3 regions of the Desulfocicer niacini genome follow, and region 3 is predicted to be linked to each of the others. Evidence: riboswitches for the same ligand, from Rfam matches in the RefSeq annotation. Region 3 holds a riboswitch; each other region holds the start of a gene.
The links. Region 3 has a riboswitch for cobalamin ahead of ccsA (cytochrome c biogenesis protein CcsA). Riboswitches for the same ligand answer to the same signal wherever they lie in the genome.

Region 1 (4,427 bases), on a different contig from region 3:
TCCATCAATGCTGCGGCTCCCTCCATGCAGGCATTGATGACACCCTGCATGTAATCCCCCTGAAGGTTACCATCTGATGTTATTGGGATCACCGGTACATGGGGATATCGGTTCCGAATTTCATTGATGGCGGCAAGGGGATCATCTCCGATGACCCCAGAGGGGCAGGTGGTAATCAGAAATACGGCTTTGGGATTTTGTGCCATGGCCTGTTCAAGGGTGTTCACAAGCTTGTCTTTTCCTCCGTAAATCACCACGGATTCATCCATGTCCGACGATATCACCGCCGGGGCCACCTGGTGTTCCAGCAGTATCTTTTTCTGGGTAAACAACCTGAACCCTGCCGATAAAATGGCCTGGCAGGCAATGTTGGTGCAGCTTCTCGGGCCGTGGGCCACTGTGATGGTGTCTTTGATCTGGGTTGTGGTGGCAAGAGCCCCGGAAAATGCGCAGCCGTGCAGGGGCTCCCGGTTGAGCAGGCTTTTGGACAAAAAAACCGGTTTTTGACTTCCGGGTTTGACCTGGAATATTTTCTCCGTCGGTTTTTCATCACTATTTGGCGGTGGGGCCGGGGCTGTGTTTTGTGTCTTTGTCTGTGGGATCTTCTTTTGCAGGACAAGCTGTTCAAGAAAGTCTTCATCGAGGAACCGGGCAGGATAAAAGGTGCGGTTTTCCAGAACATCCCGGGCAAGGTCATGAAAAGCCTGGGCCTCCATGGAGTCGGGAAAGCTTTCCACCACTGTTGTTTCCATCATTTCAGCTTTTCTGAATAAATCACTTCTGGGTATTACCTGTTTTACGGGAAGCCTGACATTTTGGGCAAAGCCTTCCACGGAGTGTCTGTTTTCTTCGCTCCCCCTGCTGTTGAGAATCAGACCCGCAAGGCGGGGGCCTCCTTCATCAAAATTTTTAACCCCCTTAAGGATATTATTGGCCGCATAAATGGACATGAACTCCTCGGAGGTCACCACATAGACGGTGTCGGCAAATCCCCGCCTCAGGGGAACTGCAAATCCACCGCATACAACATCACCAAGCACATCATACACCACCACATCAAAGGCATTCATATCAAGGCCAAGGCGCTCAAACAGGGCAAAGGTGCTTAAAATGCCCCGTCCGGCGCACCCCACGCCGGGTTCCGGGCCACCGGCCTCGGCGCAGACAATTCCTTTGTATCCCACATGAAGAACCTGGCTCAGGTGCTGCAGTGCCACAGGGGTGTTTTTCATGTAATCCAGGGCCGTCATGATGCGTTTTCCCCCCAGAAGCAATCGGGTGGAGTCGTGCTTGGGATCGCATCCGATCTGCAGCACCTTTTTACCGCCATGGGCAAGGGCCGCAGAAAGATTGGCTGAAATAGTGGATTTGCCGATACCACCTTTTCCATAAATGGCTATTTTCATATGGTTAAAATTCGATTCCTTTTTGTGCCATAATTCCATTCTGGTATGGATGTTTGACCTCCTGCATATCCGTCACAAGATCTGCCGTTTCAATGAGTTTTTTGGGGGCATATCGTCCGGTGACCACCACATGGAGATCTTTTCTTCTGTGAGTGATGCCATCCAGGATGGTATCTGTGTCCAGAAACCCCAGAGTCATAAGGTAGGTAAGTTCGTCCAGAAGCACCATGAAGTAGTCGCTGGAGGAAAGTTTTTCTTTGGCCAGATCCCATCCCTTGAGGGCAATGGTACGATCTTTTTCCAGGTCATCGGATTTAAAGGTAAAACCGTTTCCCATGACATAAAAATCCACCAGATCCATGTATCTTTCCATGGAAAAGAGTTCACCGTATTTCCAGTTTCCCTTGATAAACTGAATGATGCAGATTTTTTTACCATGTCCCAGAGCCCTGAATGTTTGTCCCAGTGCTGCGGTGGTTTTTCCTTTACCGTTTCCCGTGTTTACCATGAGTAAGCCTTTATTCATAGCCTCGGTCTCCATTTTAGGTAGGCGGCTTTTATCATGATGATATCATTTTAAGGGACTCAGCAGTTTTCAATTTACCGTTTACCCAAGGCAACACCCACAGGATACAACGGCCTGGGCTTGAAAAATGGTAAATCAATAAAATCTGACTCCCTAAAATAAAAATAGTTCATCACAATAAATGGTCTGTCCGGAAAAACAAAAATCCCCGGACCGAAATGATTTTCAATCCAGGGATTTCCCTTTTTTATCCTTAGATACTTCGCCGGGCGATTCGTTGCATTAAAATGCAAGCCCGCTTGGCACAGGTAGGTCTTCTGACTTCCGGATCAATCTAACGGCCGCACCTTCCCAACCATATGGTCAGTGGTATAATTGCAGCTTTCGTCCCCGGTCACAGCGGTGGGTCCGTCCACGAGTCTAACGTGGTTCCCTGTTATGCTTTACTTCAGCACCTGTACATCAGATGATTCTAACCCTGAGCACTGTAATGTCAAGCAAAAAATATGGTAAAATCAAAATCCTATTTTAAATGCTATTTTCAATGATCATGGCTATTGAATCAGTATATGCCATAGGGCCAGCCACAGGGGCATGGCGGGCAGCGCCAAAAGGTATTGTACCAGCATCATGCTGCTGACGGTCTGGGTATCTCCACCATAATGTTTTATCATGAGGATTAAATTTGTGGCCGGAGGAGAGGATGATTGAAGGATCATCATACTGCTGAACAAAGGCATGGTGGCATATATGCCGGTGAAATACAAAATACCCAGAACCGTTGCGGGAATCAGCATGAACTTGACCAAGGCCACCGTGAGAATATCCCCCAGGGGAGGCATTTGTCGGAGTGAAATTGTTCCGATGGTGGCGCCCAGGATAAATACGGCCAGGGGGACGGTGGCTTGTCCGAGGAAATTCATTGCACGGATTGCCGGGGCGGGTACCATGGTGGAAAGGCCTGTAAAAATCAGTAAAAGCGGTATCAGTGTGGCCACCAGGGGTGGAGTGATGAAATCCCGCCAGTGAATATCAACCGTTGATTTGCCGGTGACCAGCACCTTGCCCACGCTCCAGGTCAAGGGAGTCATACCGGTAACCAACAGGAAACAGTACAGGGCGAACATGTCAAACTGATCCGGGTAGAGGAGCTGACCAATGGGCAGAACAAAGTAAATACCGTTTTGTATGGAGGCTATGGGAATAAGATGTCGTTTTTCCACCTTTATCCGGGTCAGAAGGGCCGTAAACAGAGTCCCTGCCGCAAACAGTCCCACACCGGAAAGGGGCCATGCCCACCAAAAGGTAAATTGTCCCGGATCAAAACGGGTAATTGTTGTGGAAACAATGAGACAGGGTAGAAACACATTGACGGTAAGCGTGGACACCGCCTGGACCTGCTCTTGGGATACCACCTGCTTGCGCACCAGTAGCCCGGCTGCCGTGGAAATGAGCGACAATTGAAAAATCGCGTTGAATATAGTTCCGAACGTGCTTAAAAATATAGATGACATGATACCCCGGCCCTTTTTTATTCCTGCCTTTATTTTCTGTTCACCGGGTTATAGAATACTTTGCTTGTGCGGTCAATGTGGGCTGTATGATCTAAAAAAGGTTTTGGACGTCACCGTATGCCGGGCACGGTCTGGCTTAGGCGCTGGCAGCGTGGCATGGAAGTTGGTGACGGCTTTTTAACCGCAATAAACATCGAAATGTTGTCGGCAATGCATTGCGTTTTTTGATTAATCGGTACAATCCACTTTTTTTTGTGTGGATGCGCTGGGTTTCAATAACAAATCATAATCAATGCAATAGTCAAAATATTTTTTCCGGGTTCCTGCGGTATCAAGTTGATAGCTGCATATCCCGGGGTGGTCCTGGTATTGATGGTCCCGACCGCCGTGGAGCCCCTGCATACAGGTAATTTCAGCAGCGTTACGGGCACAGGTGGCTACGGCCACACCATTCACGGTTCGCATGCGGCTTAAAAGTAAGTTTTTCCAGGAAAGGGTTTTTTCGGAACACACCACCAGATCGCATCCCAGCTTGGCCAGAATAACGGCCAGTTCCGGGTGCTGTAACGCTTCCACAGGAACCATGGCAATGGCGGCAGGGCCATGGTGTAATATTTTATAGGGAAAAAAAGGACTTTGCCCCGTATCCGGTTCAATATCTGATTCCATAAAAAATTGTTGGCCCTCCGGGGTTATCAGGACCGGTACGGCCGGGTCGCCCTTGGCCATGGACAGCGATACGGCAAAGGCCACCTTGCTATTTTGGGCCAGCAGCAACAGAGATTGGGAGGAAATTTTATCTTCCATACCCTGGGGCAACACCCACAGGGTTGGGTGATCATTTTTTTTCTCTGATATGGCAGCGGTCAATGATGGCAGGGATTTCTTTCCCGGCGGTGGGACGAAACAATGTACATCAAGCACGCCGGTTTCCGGCAACCGGTAATATCCGGTGAGATTTTCAACCCAGGGTTTCAGATA
Region 2 (4,427 bases), on a different contig from region 3:
CCCCGGTTTCAACACCCGATACCATTCCTGTATGGCCGTTTCCGGATCAGGAAGGGTCCACATAAGGTTCCTGGTAACGACCACATCAAAGGCATCATCTCCAAATGGGAGATTCTCTGCGTCCCCTGTCTGAAAATCAATACAAAGCCTCATTTTGTCAGCTTGCCGCCTGGCACGCTCAATCATGCCAGGGGAAATATCAATCCCGGTGACTTCAAAGCCCGCCTGGGCAAGATAAAATGCCAACTGACCGGGACCTGTACCAACATCAAGCGCTTTAAGCCCTTCTCCTCGCACATGGCTCACCAGGTCGTTGATGGTGGACTTCCAGTCGCTAACTGTCTCGATTGACTTGGCCCGGTCCATTTTGTAGCTCGCACTTCTCCAATTCCAGTATCTTTGAATCTGATTTTTCAGTCTGTCCATACAGCAGGCTCCTATTAATTGTTTCCATCTCAATGGTATTAAGCAGCATGCCAAAAAAAAACCACAAAGATTCGGCATACAGTAAACGGCTGAACCTTCATGGTTAATTTTTTTTTATATATAACCGCCACGGGCGGGCCACATTCTCACCGGCCTTGCCCACAACGAGGCATAAAAGAATGTTAAAACGACCTACTTTTTCATATAAAAAGGCTACGGACAGACTGTCCAGCCTTATCCGTTACTTGGCTTAAAAACCCCAAGCTTCCTGTTAATCCGGAAATTTCATTAAATCGTAAAACCCAATATACGATATACGATTTTTTTGTCTTCAGACAAAATTTTTCTTTCTATAATAAATCAGAAACGGGCTGTCAAGCAGATCCGTAAATTAGCTACTTAAAACTCAAGGGCCAGTTGAAAGGTCAGACTATCAACATCTTCACCGCTTCCACCATCGGAAGTGTCATAATCCTCTGCGCTTGCGTACTCCACTGCAGCGGAAAAATAATCGTTGAAAGCCATGCCCACGGAACAAAGAATTTTGGATTCAGGCAAAATATCCACAGCATCTTCAGATGCCTGATATGCCAGGGCAAAGATGGTTTCTTTTCCGGCCAGATCAACGGCATATCCCAGCTCAAGGGCCCAGACTGCAGGGGCATCTATTGCGGTACCGTCGCCAAAATCAGCATCATCACCTGCAGCAACATACTCTGCCATAAAAGAGACAGGCCCCATGCATGCAAGTGCATGGAGGGAGTAACCATCCACATACTCAACGAGTCCTGCATGATCGTCTGCCACTTCACTGAGTCCACCGGATTCAAAGATATTGTTTATCCAGTCCGCACCGGCAGCCAGGGTAAAGGCTTCGGATTCATATTCATAGGCAAGGGAAGCACCAAAACAGCTGATATCGTCATCTTCATCAATTTCATCGATGTCACCGTTAAATGTATATGCAGCAGCACTGACACCGCCCATGTTGATACCCACTTGAATCGCTGTGTCTGCGGTTTCTCCCAGATCCTGGGTCATGGGATCTGAAATCATATTAGTTTCATATATACCAAAGGGAACGTACAATTTGCCAACCTGAATATAATAAGGTATGCTGTCAGAATCACCCAGCTTAACATGGGCCTCATCAAAGATCATCTCTTCGGCATCGTCATCCCAGGAAAAAAGCACAAATCCAGTCAACCAATCTGTGGGGGCTGCTTCCAATCCCACTTCCGCCGTGGCAAGAGAAATATCGCTGCTATCTTCATCATCCACCCCGTTATCCTCAAAACCAACTTCAACCTCAATGCAACCGGACAGATCAATTTTACCCGGATTGATTTCACCCAGATCCATGGCAAATCCCGTGCTGCCCATGCAGATCATTGCAAAAAGTACAGTTATAGTATAACCAATGCCTTTTTTGCTGCCTGCTCCTTTTGTCCTTTGTTTCATCTTTACGCTCCTTTAAACTCCTGTTTTTTTATAAACGCCTGTTTCTTTAACGGACAACAAACAACATGTACGGTGATTGATGGTGGCGATGCACAAGGCATTCGTTGACACCATTACCAGGTATCAACCATAGGGGCGATGGAAAAACAACAAAGACAGGCAACACCCCGAACCGTAACAATAATAACGATCCAGGATGTCCCATTTTTATCCGGAGGGATCATTGCGCAGTTTCTCTGTCCACGGGAAAAAACGCATCTTGCCTGGGCAGGTCTTCTGACTTTCCGTCCTCTTCAGCAGCCTTCCCACCAGGCCTTTCATCCGTTTTCATATCCCCAAAGTGCAGGACAATGCAAAAAAAACGTTTAAAAAGCACAAAGCAGTGGCATAAAATGCCGAAGTGATTTTCCCTTTAAATGTCAAGAGAAAAAGGATTACAGCGGCGGGCCCGTCCCCGATTTTCACGGGGTTCCCTGTTGGGAAATCAAAAAAAGTCTACCACGCCGTCATGGAAGGTCACTATTTGGATTTCCCTATGCTTTTTACAAAGCACCCAGACAATTTTGACAGAAACTTTAACCACTCTTTTTCTCAATAGTCAACAGATTTATTGCCGTATACCCATTATGATGTTGCGCAAAGATCAATTAAAAAGATACGATATTTGACTTTAATATTTGCTTGACATTAAAGCCAGCTGGAGTAATATATCTCGCTGTACAGGTGCTGAAGTAAAGCATAAGGGAGTTCATAGAAAACAATCTATCCAAATTTAATTAAAGACACCTGCAATTAAAGGATCTTTACTGTACAAATGGGTAGTTTTATTCTTGTGAAATCCATAACAGGGAACCACGTTAAAATCGTGGACGGGCCCACCGCTGTGACCGGGGACGAAAGCTGCAAAATGCCACTGACCATTTGGTTGGGAAGGTGCGGCCGGTAGATTGATCCGGAAGTCAGAAGACCTACCTGTACAGAGCGGGCATATACTTTATGGAAAAAGTCGCCCGGTGAAGTATCTAAGGATAAAAAAGGGAAATCCCTGGATTGAAAATTATTTCGGTCCGGGGATTTTTGTTTTTCCGGACAAGCCATTTAATGAGAAAGTTCCGGCAAAACCCACAGGACTTTCAAGCTTCGTTGTGGGTGTGTACCAAGGTGAAAATGGTCCACCCATGGCGGTTATTTTGAGGAGAAATCATCATTATGAAGCGTTGGATTGCCACCTTTTTTACAGCAGTTATTGCGACGATATCCTTGCCTGCCTGGGGACAAACTGTTCCCGAACCAAAAACATCCGTACTGGACACCATGGTGGTGACCGCAGGAAGGGTGAAAGAAAAAAAAGAAGATGTCACCACCAACATCACCGTGATCACCCAGAAAGAAATTGAGCAGACCTTTGTCCAGGATCTGGGAGATCTTTTGTCCAGACAGGGATTCATGATCCGTGAATATCCCAATTCCCTGGTATCTGTTTCCGTAAGGGGATTCAGCACAGAAACCCATGGGAACGATCTGGCAAGCCATGTATTAATTTTGATCAATGGACGACGCTCTGGAACCGGTAACCTGTCAAAGATCATGATGGACAATGTGGAGCGGGTGGAAATCATCCGTGGCCCAGGGTCGGTGCAATATGGTGCCTCGGCCATGGGCGGGGTGGTCAATGTGATTACCCGCCAAGGTGAGGGAAAAACATCTGCTTTTATGGAAGGTTCTCTGGGCAGCTGGAATAATGAAAAGATAGCCGCAGGCATCTCCGGTGATGCCAAGGGCTTTGACTTTTCGGCCACCATCTCAAGGGAATCCCAGGACGATTACAACACGGCCAAAGGGGATAAATATTACAACACCGGGTTTGATTCAAAGGAGCGGCTCAGCCTCAACGGCGGCTGGACATTTGCAGCCAATAATCGCATGGGTATCACCTACACCGGATACCAGGGCGAGGGCATTGGCAATCCCGATTACCTGAGTGCCAATGATCTGGATGACTATGTGGACCATGCCATTCACACCGTTGATCTGGTGTATGACGGCCAGTCCGCAGATGGATTTTTATTATGGAATCTGCGTTATTTCAACGGCAAGGACGAATACGAAACCTTTGATCCGGAAACCTACGGCAGCACCCACGATTATTTTCGGGATACGGATCAACAGGGCGCTCAGGCCCAGCTCACCGCCATGTGGGACACCACCCATGTTACTGCGGGTGTGGACTGGACCTATTACGCCATCTCCAACTCCTATACCCTTGCAGGTGAGGAAAACACCTATGACAACCCGTCGGCATTTATCATGGCAAAAACCGAACTGCTGGACAGCAAATTGATCCTGTCGGCAGGGGGACGTTATGACAAATATGATGTGGAAAGTGATGACAACCAGAGTACCAGTGAAACCAATTGGTCCTCCAGCCTGGGAGCTGTGTATAAACTGACCCAGGGCCTGAGCATCCGGGCCAATTACGCCGAAGCCTTTAGAATGCCCACCGCAGATCAGCTCTACATGTTTGATGATTACAGTGCCTT
Region 3 (4,427 bases):
TTGTTCATTTAATTGAAAGGCGTAATTAATATCCTGGCCCAGTTTTCTTACTTCAATGGTCTTATCCAAGTTTTTGCTGATATCGGTATTATGCTTCTCTCCCTGGCTGAGATAGGTTTTTCCGGTCAAGGACTTAAATGAAGAAAATAGAGAAAAAATAGCAATATCCGTCTCCTTGCGGGAAAAAGGAGTGGGAAAGTCGGGTAATCCGCTCAAACCGCGTTCATCGTTCATGTAGTCGGCGGTAACAATAAAGCCCATGTCTTCCCGGGGGGAATACTCAAGTCGCCCCCCCAGTCTATGGGTCTCTTTATCATTATTCGTCTTATATCCGTCATTGGTGTTATACTCCGCCGAGATCCCCATGCCCAGTTGTCCAAGAATGCTGGTCGCGTTTGTTTTGGCGTTAAATGCTCCTTTGTTGCCCGCATGGGTCTTAACGGCCCCTTTAAATTTAGCGATCTTGCGTGTGGAAATGAGAATCACGCCGCCTGCAGCATCACTTCCGTGGGACACACCGCCCTTGCCTTTATAAATTTCAATTTTTTCAATGTGATCCAGCACCACCATATCCCAGCAAACACCGCCGTGGGTGGCTGTGGGATCGTTAAGTGGTTTCCCATTTACATAGACCTTCACCTTGGATGATCCATGTATGGAAACGGATGAATCCCCTGCCCTGACACCCGGCACTCTGTTTAATATATCGGACATGGTGTTCACGTTCATGGCTTCAATGTCCCGGGCCGTAATGATAATGGCATCAGTGCTATCCAATGCAATAGAAACAGGCACAAATTGATAAAAAAACAACACCATTACCACAGTAACCACCACACAAAGATATTTCCCCACCATGTCACCTCCCCGCCCTTCACAAAAAATTAAAAGAATTATTAAAAGAATTATAAGGACAATAAGTAAAATTTACGGAGATTGATGGTGGCGGATCAAAAAAAACAACAACACTATTGCCAGGCATTCAATCATATATGGGGAAGTGAGAAAAACCACGAAAACAGGCAAACCCCCAAATCGTAACAACAATCCGGGATTTCCCATTTTTATCCGGCGGGATTATTGCGCCATTTCTTTGTCCACGAGAAATAGCGTCATTTGTCTGGGCAGGTCTTCTGACTTTCCTTACGCTTCAGCAGCCTTCCCACCCGATGTTTTATTCGTTTTCATACCTGAAATAATTTCAGACACATCAAAAAAAACGCATAAAACCTTGGGCAGTGGCACTCCATGCCAAAAACGCTTTTCCCTGTCAACGCCATGGGAAAGAAGGATTACAGCGGCGGGCCCGTCCCCGATTTTAACGGGGTTTCCTGTTCAAAAATCCAGATAAAAACACCATGCATCCATGGTAAATATTCGGCTTAGTCATGTAAATGTTTGGGTCGAGCCTCATATTCACCTGTTGAAAGTTGCGTAACATACTAAGTCTATGTTAGCAGACCAAAACAGATAACGATGGGGCGCGGACCGAATATTTACCCTCCATGGCAGGGTAATCATTGAATTTCCTATGCTTGCAAAAGCACCCAGACGATTTCGGGAGTAACCTTAATCACTATTTTTTAAATTAGTCAATATATTTATTGTTAAGTACCCACACCCTTCAAAACAATAAAACATATCATAAATTGTTTCCCCTCGGACCTTGAAGCAGCTCCGGAAAAGTTTTTTTATCCTTGACTTTTTTGTTATTGGTTTGTAGACAAAGCATTAGTTTTCAGGTGTTTTACTCAAAAGGGAATTCCGTGAAATTCGGAAACGGGCCCGCCGCTGTAATCGAGGACGAACGCTGCAATATGTCACTGGAAAATACTTCCGGGAAGGCGCAGTCAGTAGAATGATCCGAAAGTCAGAAGACCTGCCTGGCAAACAAAAAAAACAGTTTTTGCGATATGCCGTTAAATTCATGGGCTTCATCCCATGGATAGTCTCCATTGCATGACACAGGGATTATGAAATTTTTAATCGGCAATCATTGGATCTTAAGGGGTCAATGAAACTGTTTCAGGGAAATGCCGCATGGGAGTGCTGCTATCCCCATGGGTTCCATGGATAAAAAAGGGAAATCCACGGATTGATATTCGTGGATTTTTTGTATTAATGGGAGCCATGAGCACATCATCATGTCTGAATTAATTAAGGACTGTTTTCTGGCAGCAACCATGTGTTACTTCGTCAGCCTGTTTTTCATCAGCTGCCGTTACAAGACCGGTGCTGTCCTCTTTTTGATCATGGGGTGTCTGTGTAATGCCCTCTCCCTGGTAATACGATACTACATTTCCTTCCCGCTGCTTCCCCTTTACCAGGGTTCCTATTTCATTCCCTGCATTGTTGGCCTGTTATACATCCGCCCTCTTTTATCCCGGAAAGGCCACCTGGTTCAACCATTATTGGTATCCTGTCTGGCGGCAACGGCATTATTATTTCCCAATGACTACTATCTTCCATTTTTACAGTTTAAAACGCCGTTTTCGCATCTTTTCTTTCTCTTTGGTGTAATGGGAAAAGCCCTGTTTTTAATGACCGGTGTCACTGCATTCTTGATCTTAACCGGACAAAAAGATTCAACCGACACAAAAAAAATGATCCACATTGCCATGTGGGGATTTTTTTTCTGGACATTGTCCATTTTTTCCGGTGCCATATGGTCTTATCTGGGATGGGGTTCCCCCGTGATATGGGATGATCCCATTTTGACAAGCACCATGGCGATGTGGCTCTATTATATCCTGTTTCTTCACCTTCACCTAACCCAATTGCATGGACCCAGGCCCAGGGCCATCCTGGCTCTGGCAGGAGCATTTGGCACTTTTTTCACCACCTGCCTGCCGGAACTTGGCATATTTAGATTACCGGGAGGATTCTTTTGAAAATACACCACCGCATTTGGCATTTCTGGGGCCATATTAACCTTACCCTGGTCATCATCGCTTTAATGATGGTGGACCTGTTTGCCGGATATTCCCCACTTAAACATCATCCTGAACTCTTTACTCCCATCAACGACATAGGTTTTTACCAATGGGCCGGTTCCTACGGCAGATATTATCTAAAATACACCGCCTGGCTTTTCATTCTGGTGGGTCTGCTTTCATGCCTGTCCATCAACACCTTTGTATGCACCACCCACCGCATGGTCATCTTAATCAAAAAACGCAATGCATTTCCGACAAGATTTCGATTTTTATTGCGGCTCTCCCCTCACATCATGCATTATAGCATGCTGATCATGTTTTCGGGGTATCTCATCAGTTATCTATGCACCGGAACCCATATGGGCAAAATTCTACTGCCGGGAAAATCCATCTCCATTGATTCCCCTGCCTGCACCATTACACTGCAAACGCTTTCCATATACTATTATAAGGGAAAACGCATCGCCCACATGGAAAAAAGAGCCATTGATATCAAGGCAGTGGTGACAATTAAAAATGGTCACACAGAAAAAACCGCCCTGCTTGATTTTAACCAGCCCATCTATCTTTCTCCCATCTCCATTCATTTAAAGGATTTTGCCCCCAAAACAGACGGGGGGATGAATCGGAAACAGTTTATCCATGTAATTATCAAAAATGATCCGGGGAAATATTATTATTTTATCGGCATGTTGCTTTTCACCTTGGGGTTATTTCTCTACCTCTGGGAAAAACTGATCCCTTCCAGTCGATCCTTTATAGGCCAGTCCACCAGTCAAACAACTGGTATTCAATAGCCAAACAATCCAATTCCTTCCCAGGTTCTACAGAGCCTTGGGCAGGGGAATATCGTAAATAACGCCGCTGGCACCGGTAATCCCCACAATGATTGATTTTGTCATTTTGCTTTCTCCTCTTTTTAGAGTGTACACTTTGTACATGATCGCAGATGATGGGAATAAAAAATAGGCATCTTTCACGGCGACTTTACACTTTCTGGAGTCCAAGTTTATTTTTCAGGTGTTTCTCCCCAAAAAGTGTAAACTATTTTTATGGGGATGTGAAGGATGCCTTCTTTTGCCGAAATAACGCGAAATTCACAGATAAAAATCAAACAAATGCCTAATTAATCCTCCTCTCCCCAGGCCTTTGCACTACGGCGTACCTTTTTACGAACGATTGCCCACTCATTGCCGACATTGAACATGGATTCTGGTATGGCCTTAAGCATTTTTTGATACAGGGATAAGGGAACCGTGAAGGTCAACTCATCCGTTTTTAAATATTTTCTTGCCGAAGGATCGAAACCACCGAGTACGGCTTTTTCCATTCCCTGTTCTTGATAGTGAAGCGGCCAAGACAGAATATTGGTGCACCCTGCACCAAACGGGGACATCACACTGTCCACCTCTCCCGTGGTAAACGTCGTATGGGTGAAAAGGCCGGTCAGCACTTCTGGCCGGGCAAAAAAAATGATAAACTCCGGTTTTT

Region 1: linked by a shared signal. The riboswitch ahead of cobO (cob(I)yrinic acid a,c-diamide adenosyltransferase) and the one ahead of ccsA (cytochrome c biogenesis protein CcsA) in region 3 are both predicted to bind cobalamin.
Region 2: linked by a shared signal. The riboswitch ahead of ACYQ2M_RS15595 (LbtU family siderophore porin) and the one ahead of ccsA (cytochrome c biogenesis protein CcsA) in region 3 are both predicted to bind cobalamin.

What each region holds. Positions count from the first base shown of each region.
Region 1 is NZ_BAAHYK010000028.1:20,855-25,281, forward strand. It holds gene ACYQ2M_RS15545 (nitrogenase component 1) at 1-1,406, opposite strand, end outside; gene cobO (cob(I)yrinic acid a,c-diamide adenosyltransferase) at 1,411-1,947, opposite strand; cobalamin riboswitch at 2,223-2,406, opposite strand; gene ACYQ2M_RS15555 (AEC family transporter) at 2,487-3,446, opposite strand; gene ACYQ2M_RS15560 (carbon-nitrogen hydrolase family protein) at 3,675-4,427, opposite strand, start outside.
Region 2 is NZ_BAAHYK010000028.1:34,044-38,470, reverse strand. It holds gene ACYQ2M_RS15600 (class I SAM-dependent methyltransferase) at 1-426, opposite strand, end outside; gene ACYQ2M_RS15595 (LbtU family siderophore porin) at 826-1,887, opposite strand; cobalamin riboswitch at 2,137-2,405, opposite strand; cobalamin riboswitch at 2,687-2,877, shown strand; gene ACYQ2M_RS15590 (TonB-dependent receptor plug domain-containing protein) at 3,097-4,427, shown strand, end outside.
Region 3 is NZ_BAAHYK010000032.1:5,011-9,437, forward strand. It holds gene ACYQ2M_RS16715 (TonB-dependent receptor plug domain-containing protein) at 1-858, opposite strand, end outside; cobalamin riboswitch at 1,107-1,362, opposite strand; cobalamin riboswitch at 1,724-1,901, shown strand; gene ccsA (cytochrome c biogenesis protein CcsA) at 2,145-2,891, shown strand; gene ACYQ2M_RS16725 (hypothetical protein) at 2,888-3,733, shown strand; gene ACYQ2M_RS16730 (DUF169 domain-containing protein) at 4,063-4,427, opposite strand, start outside.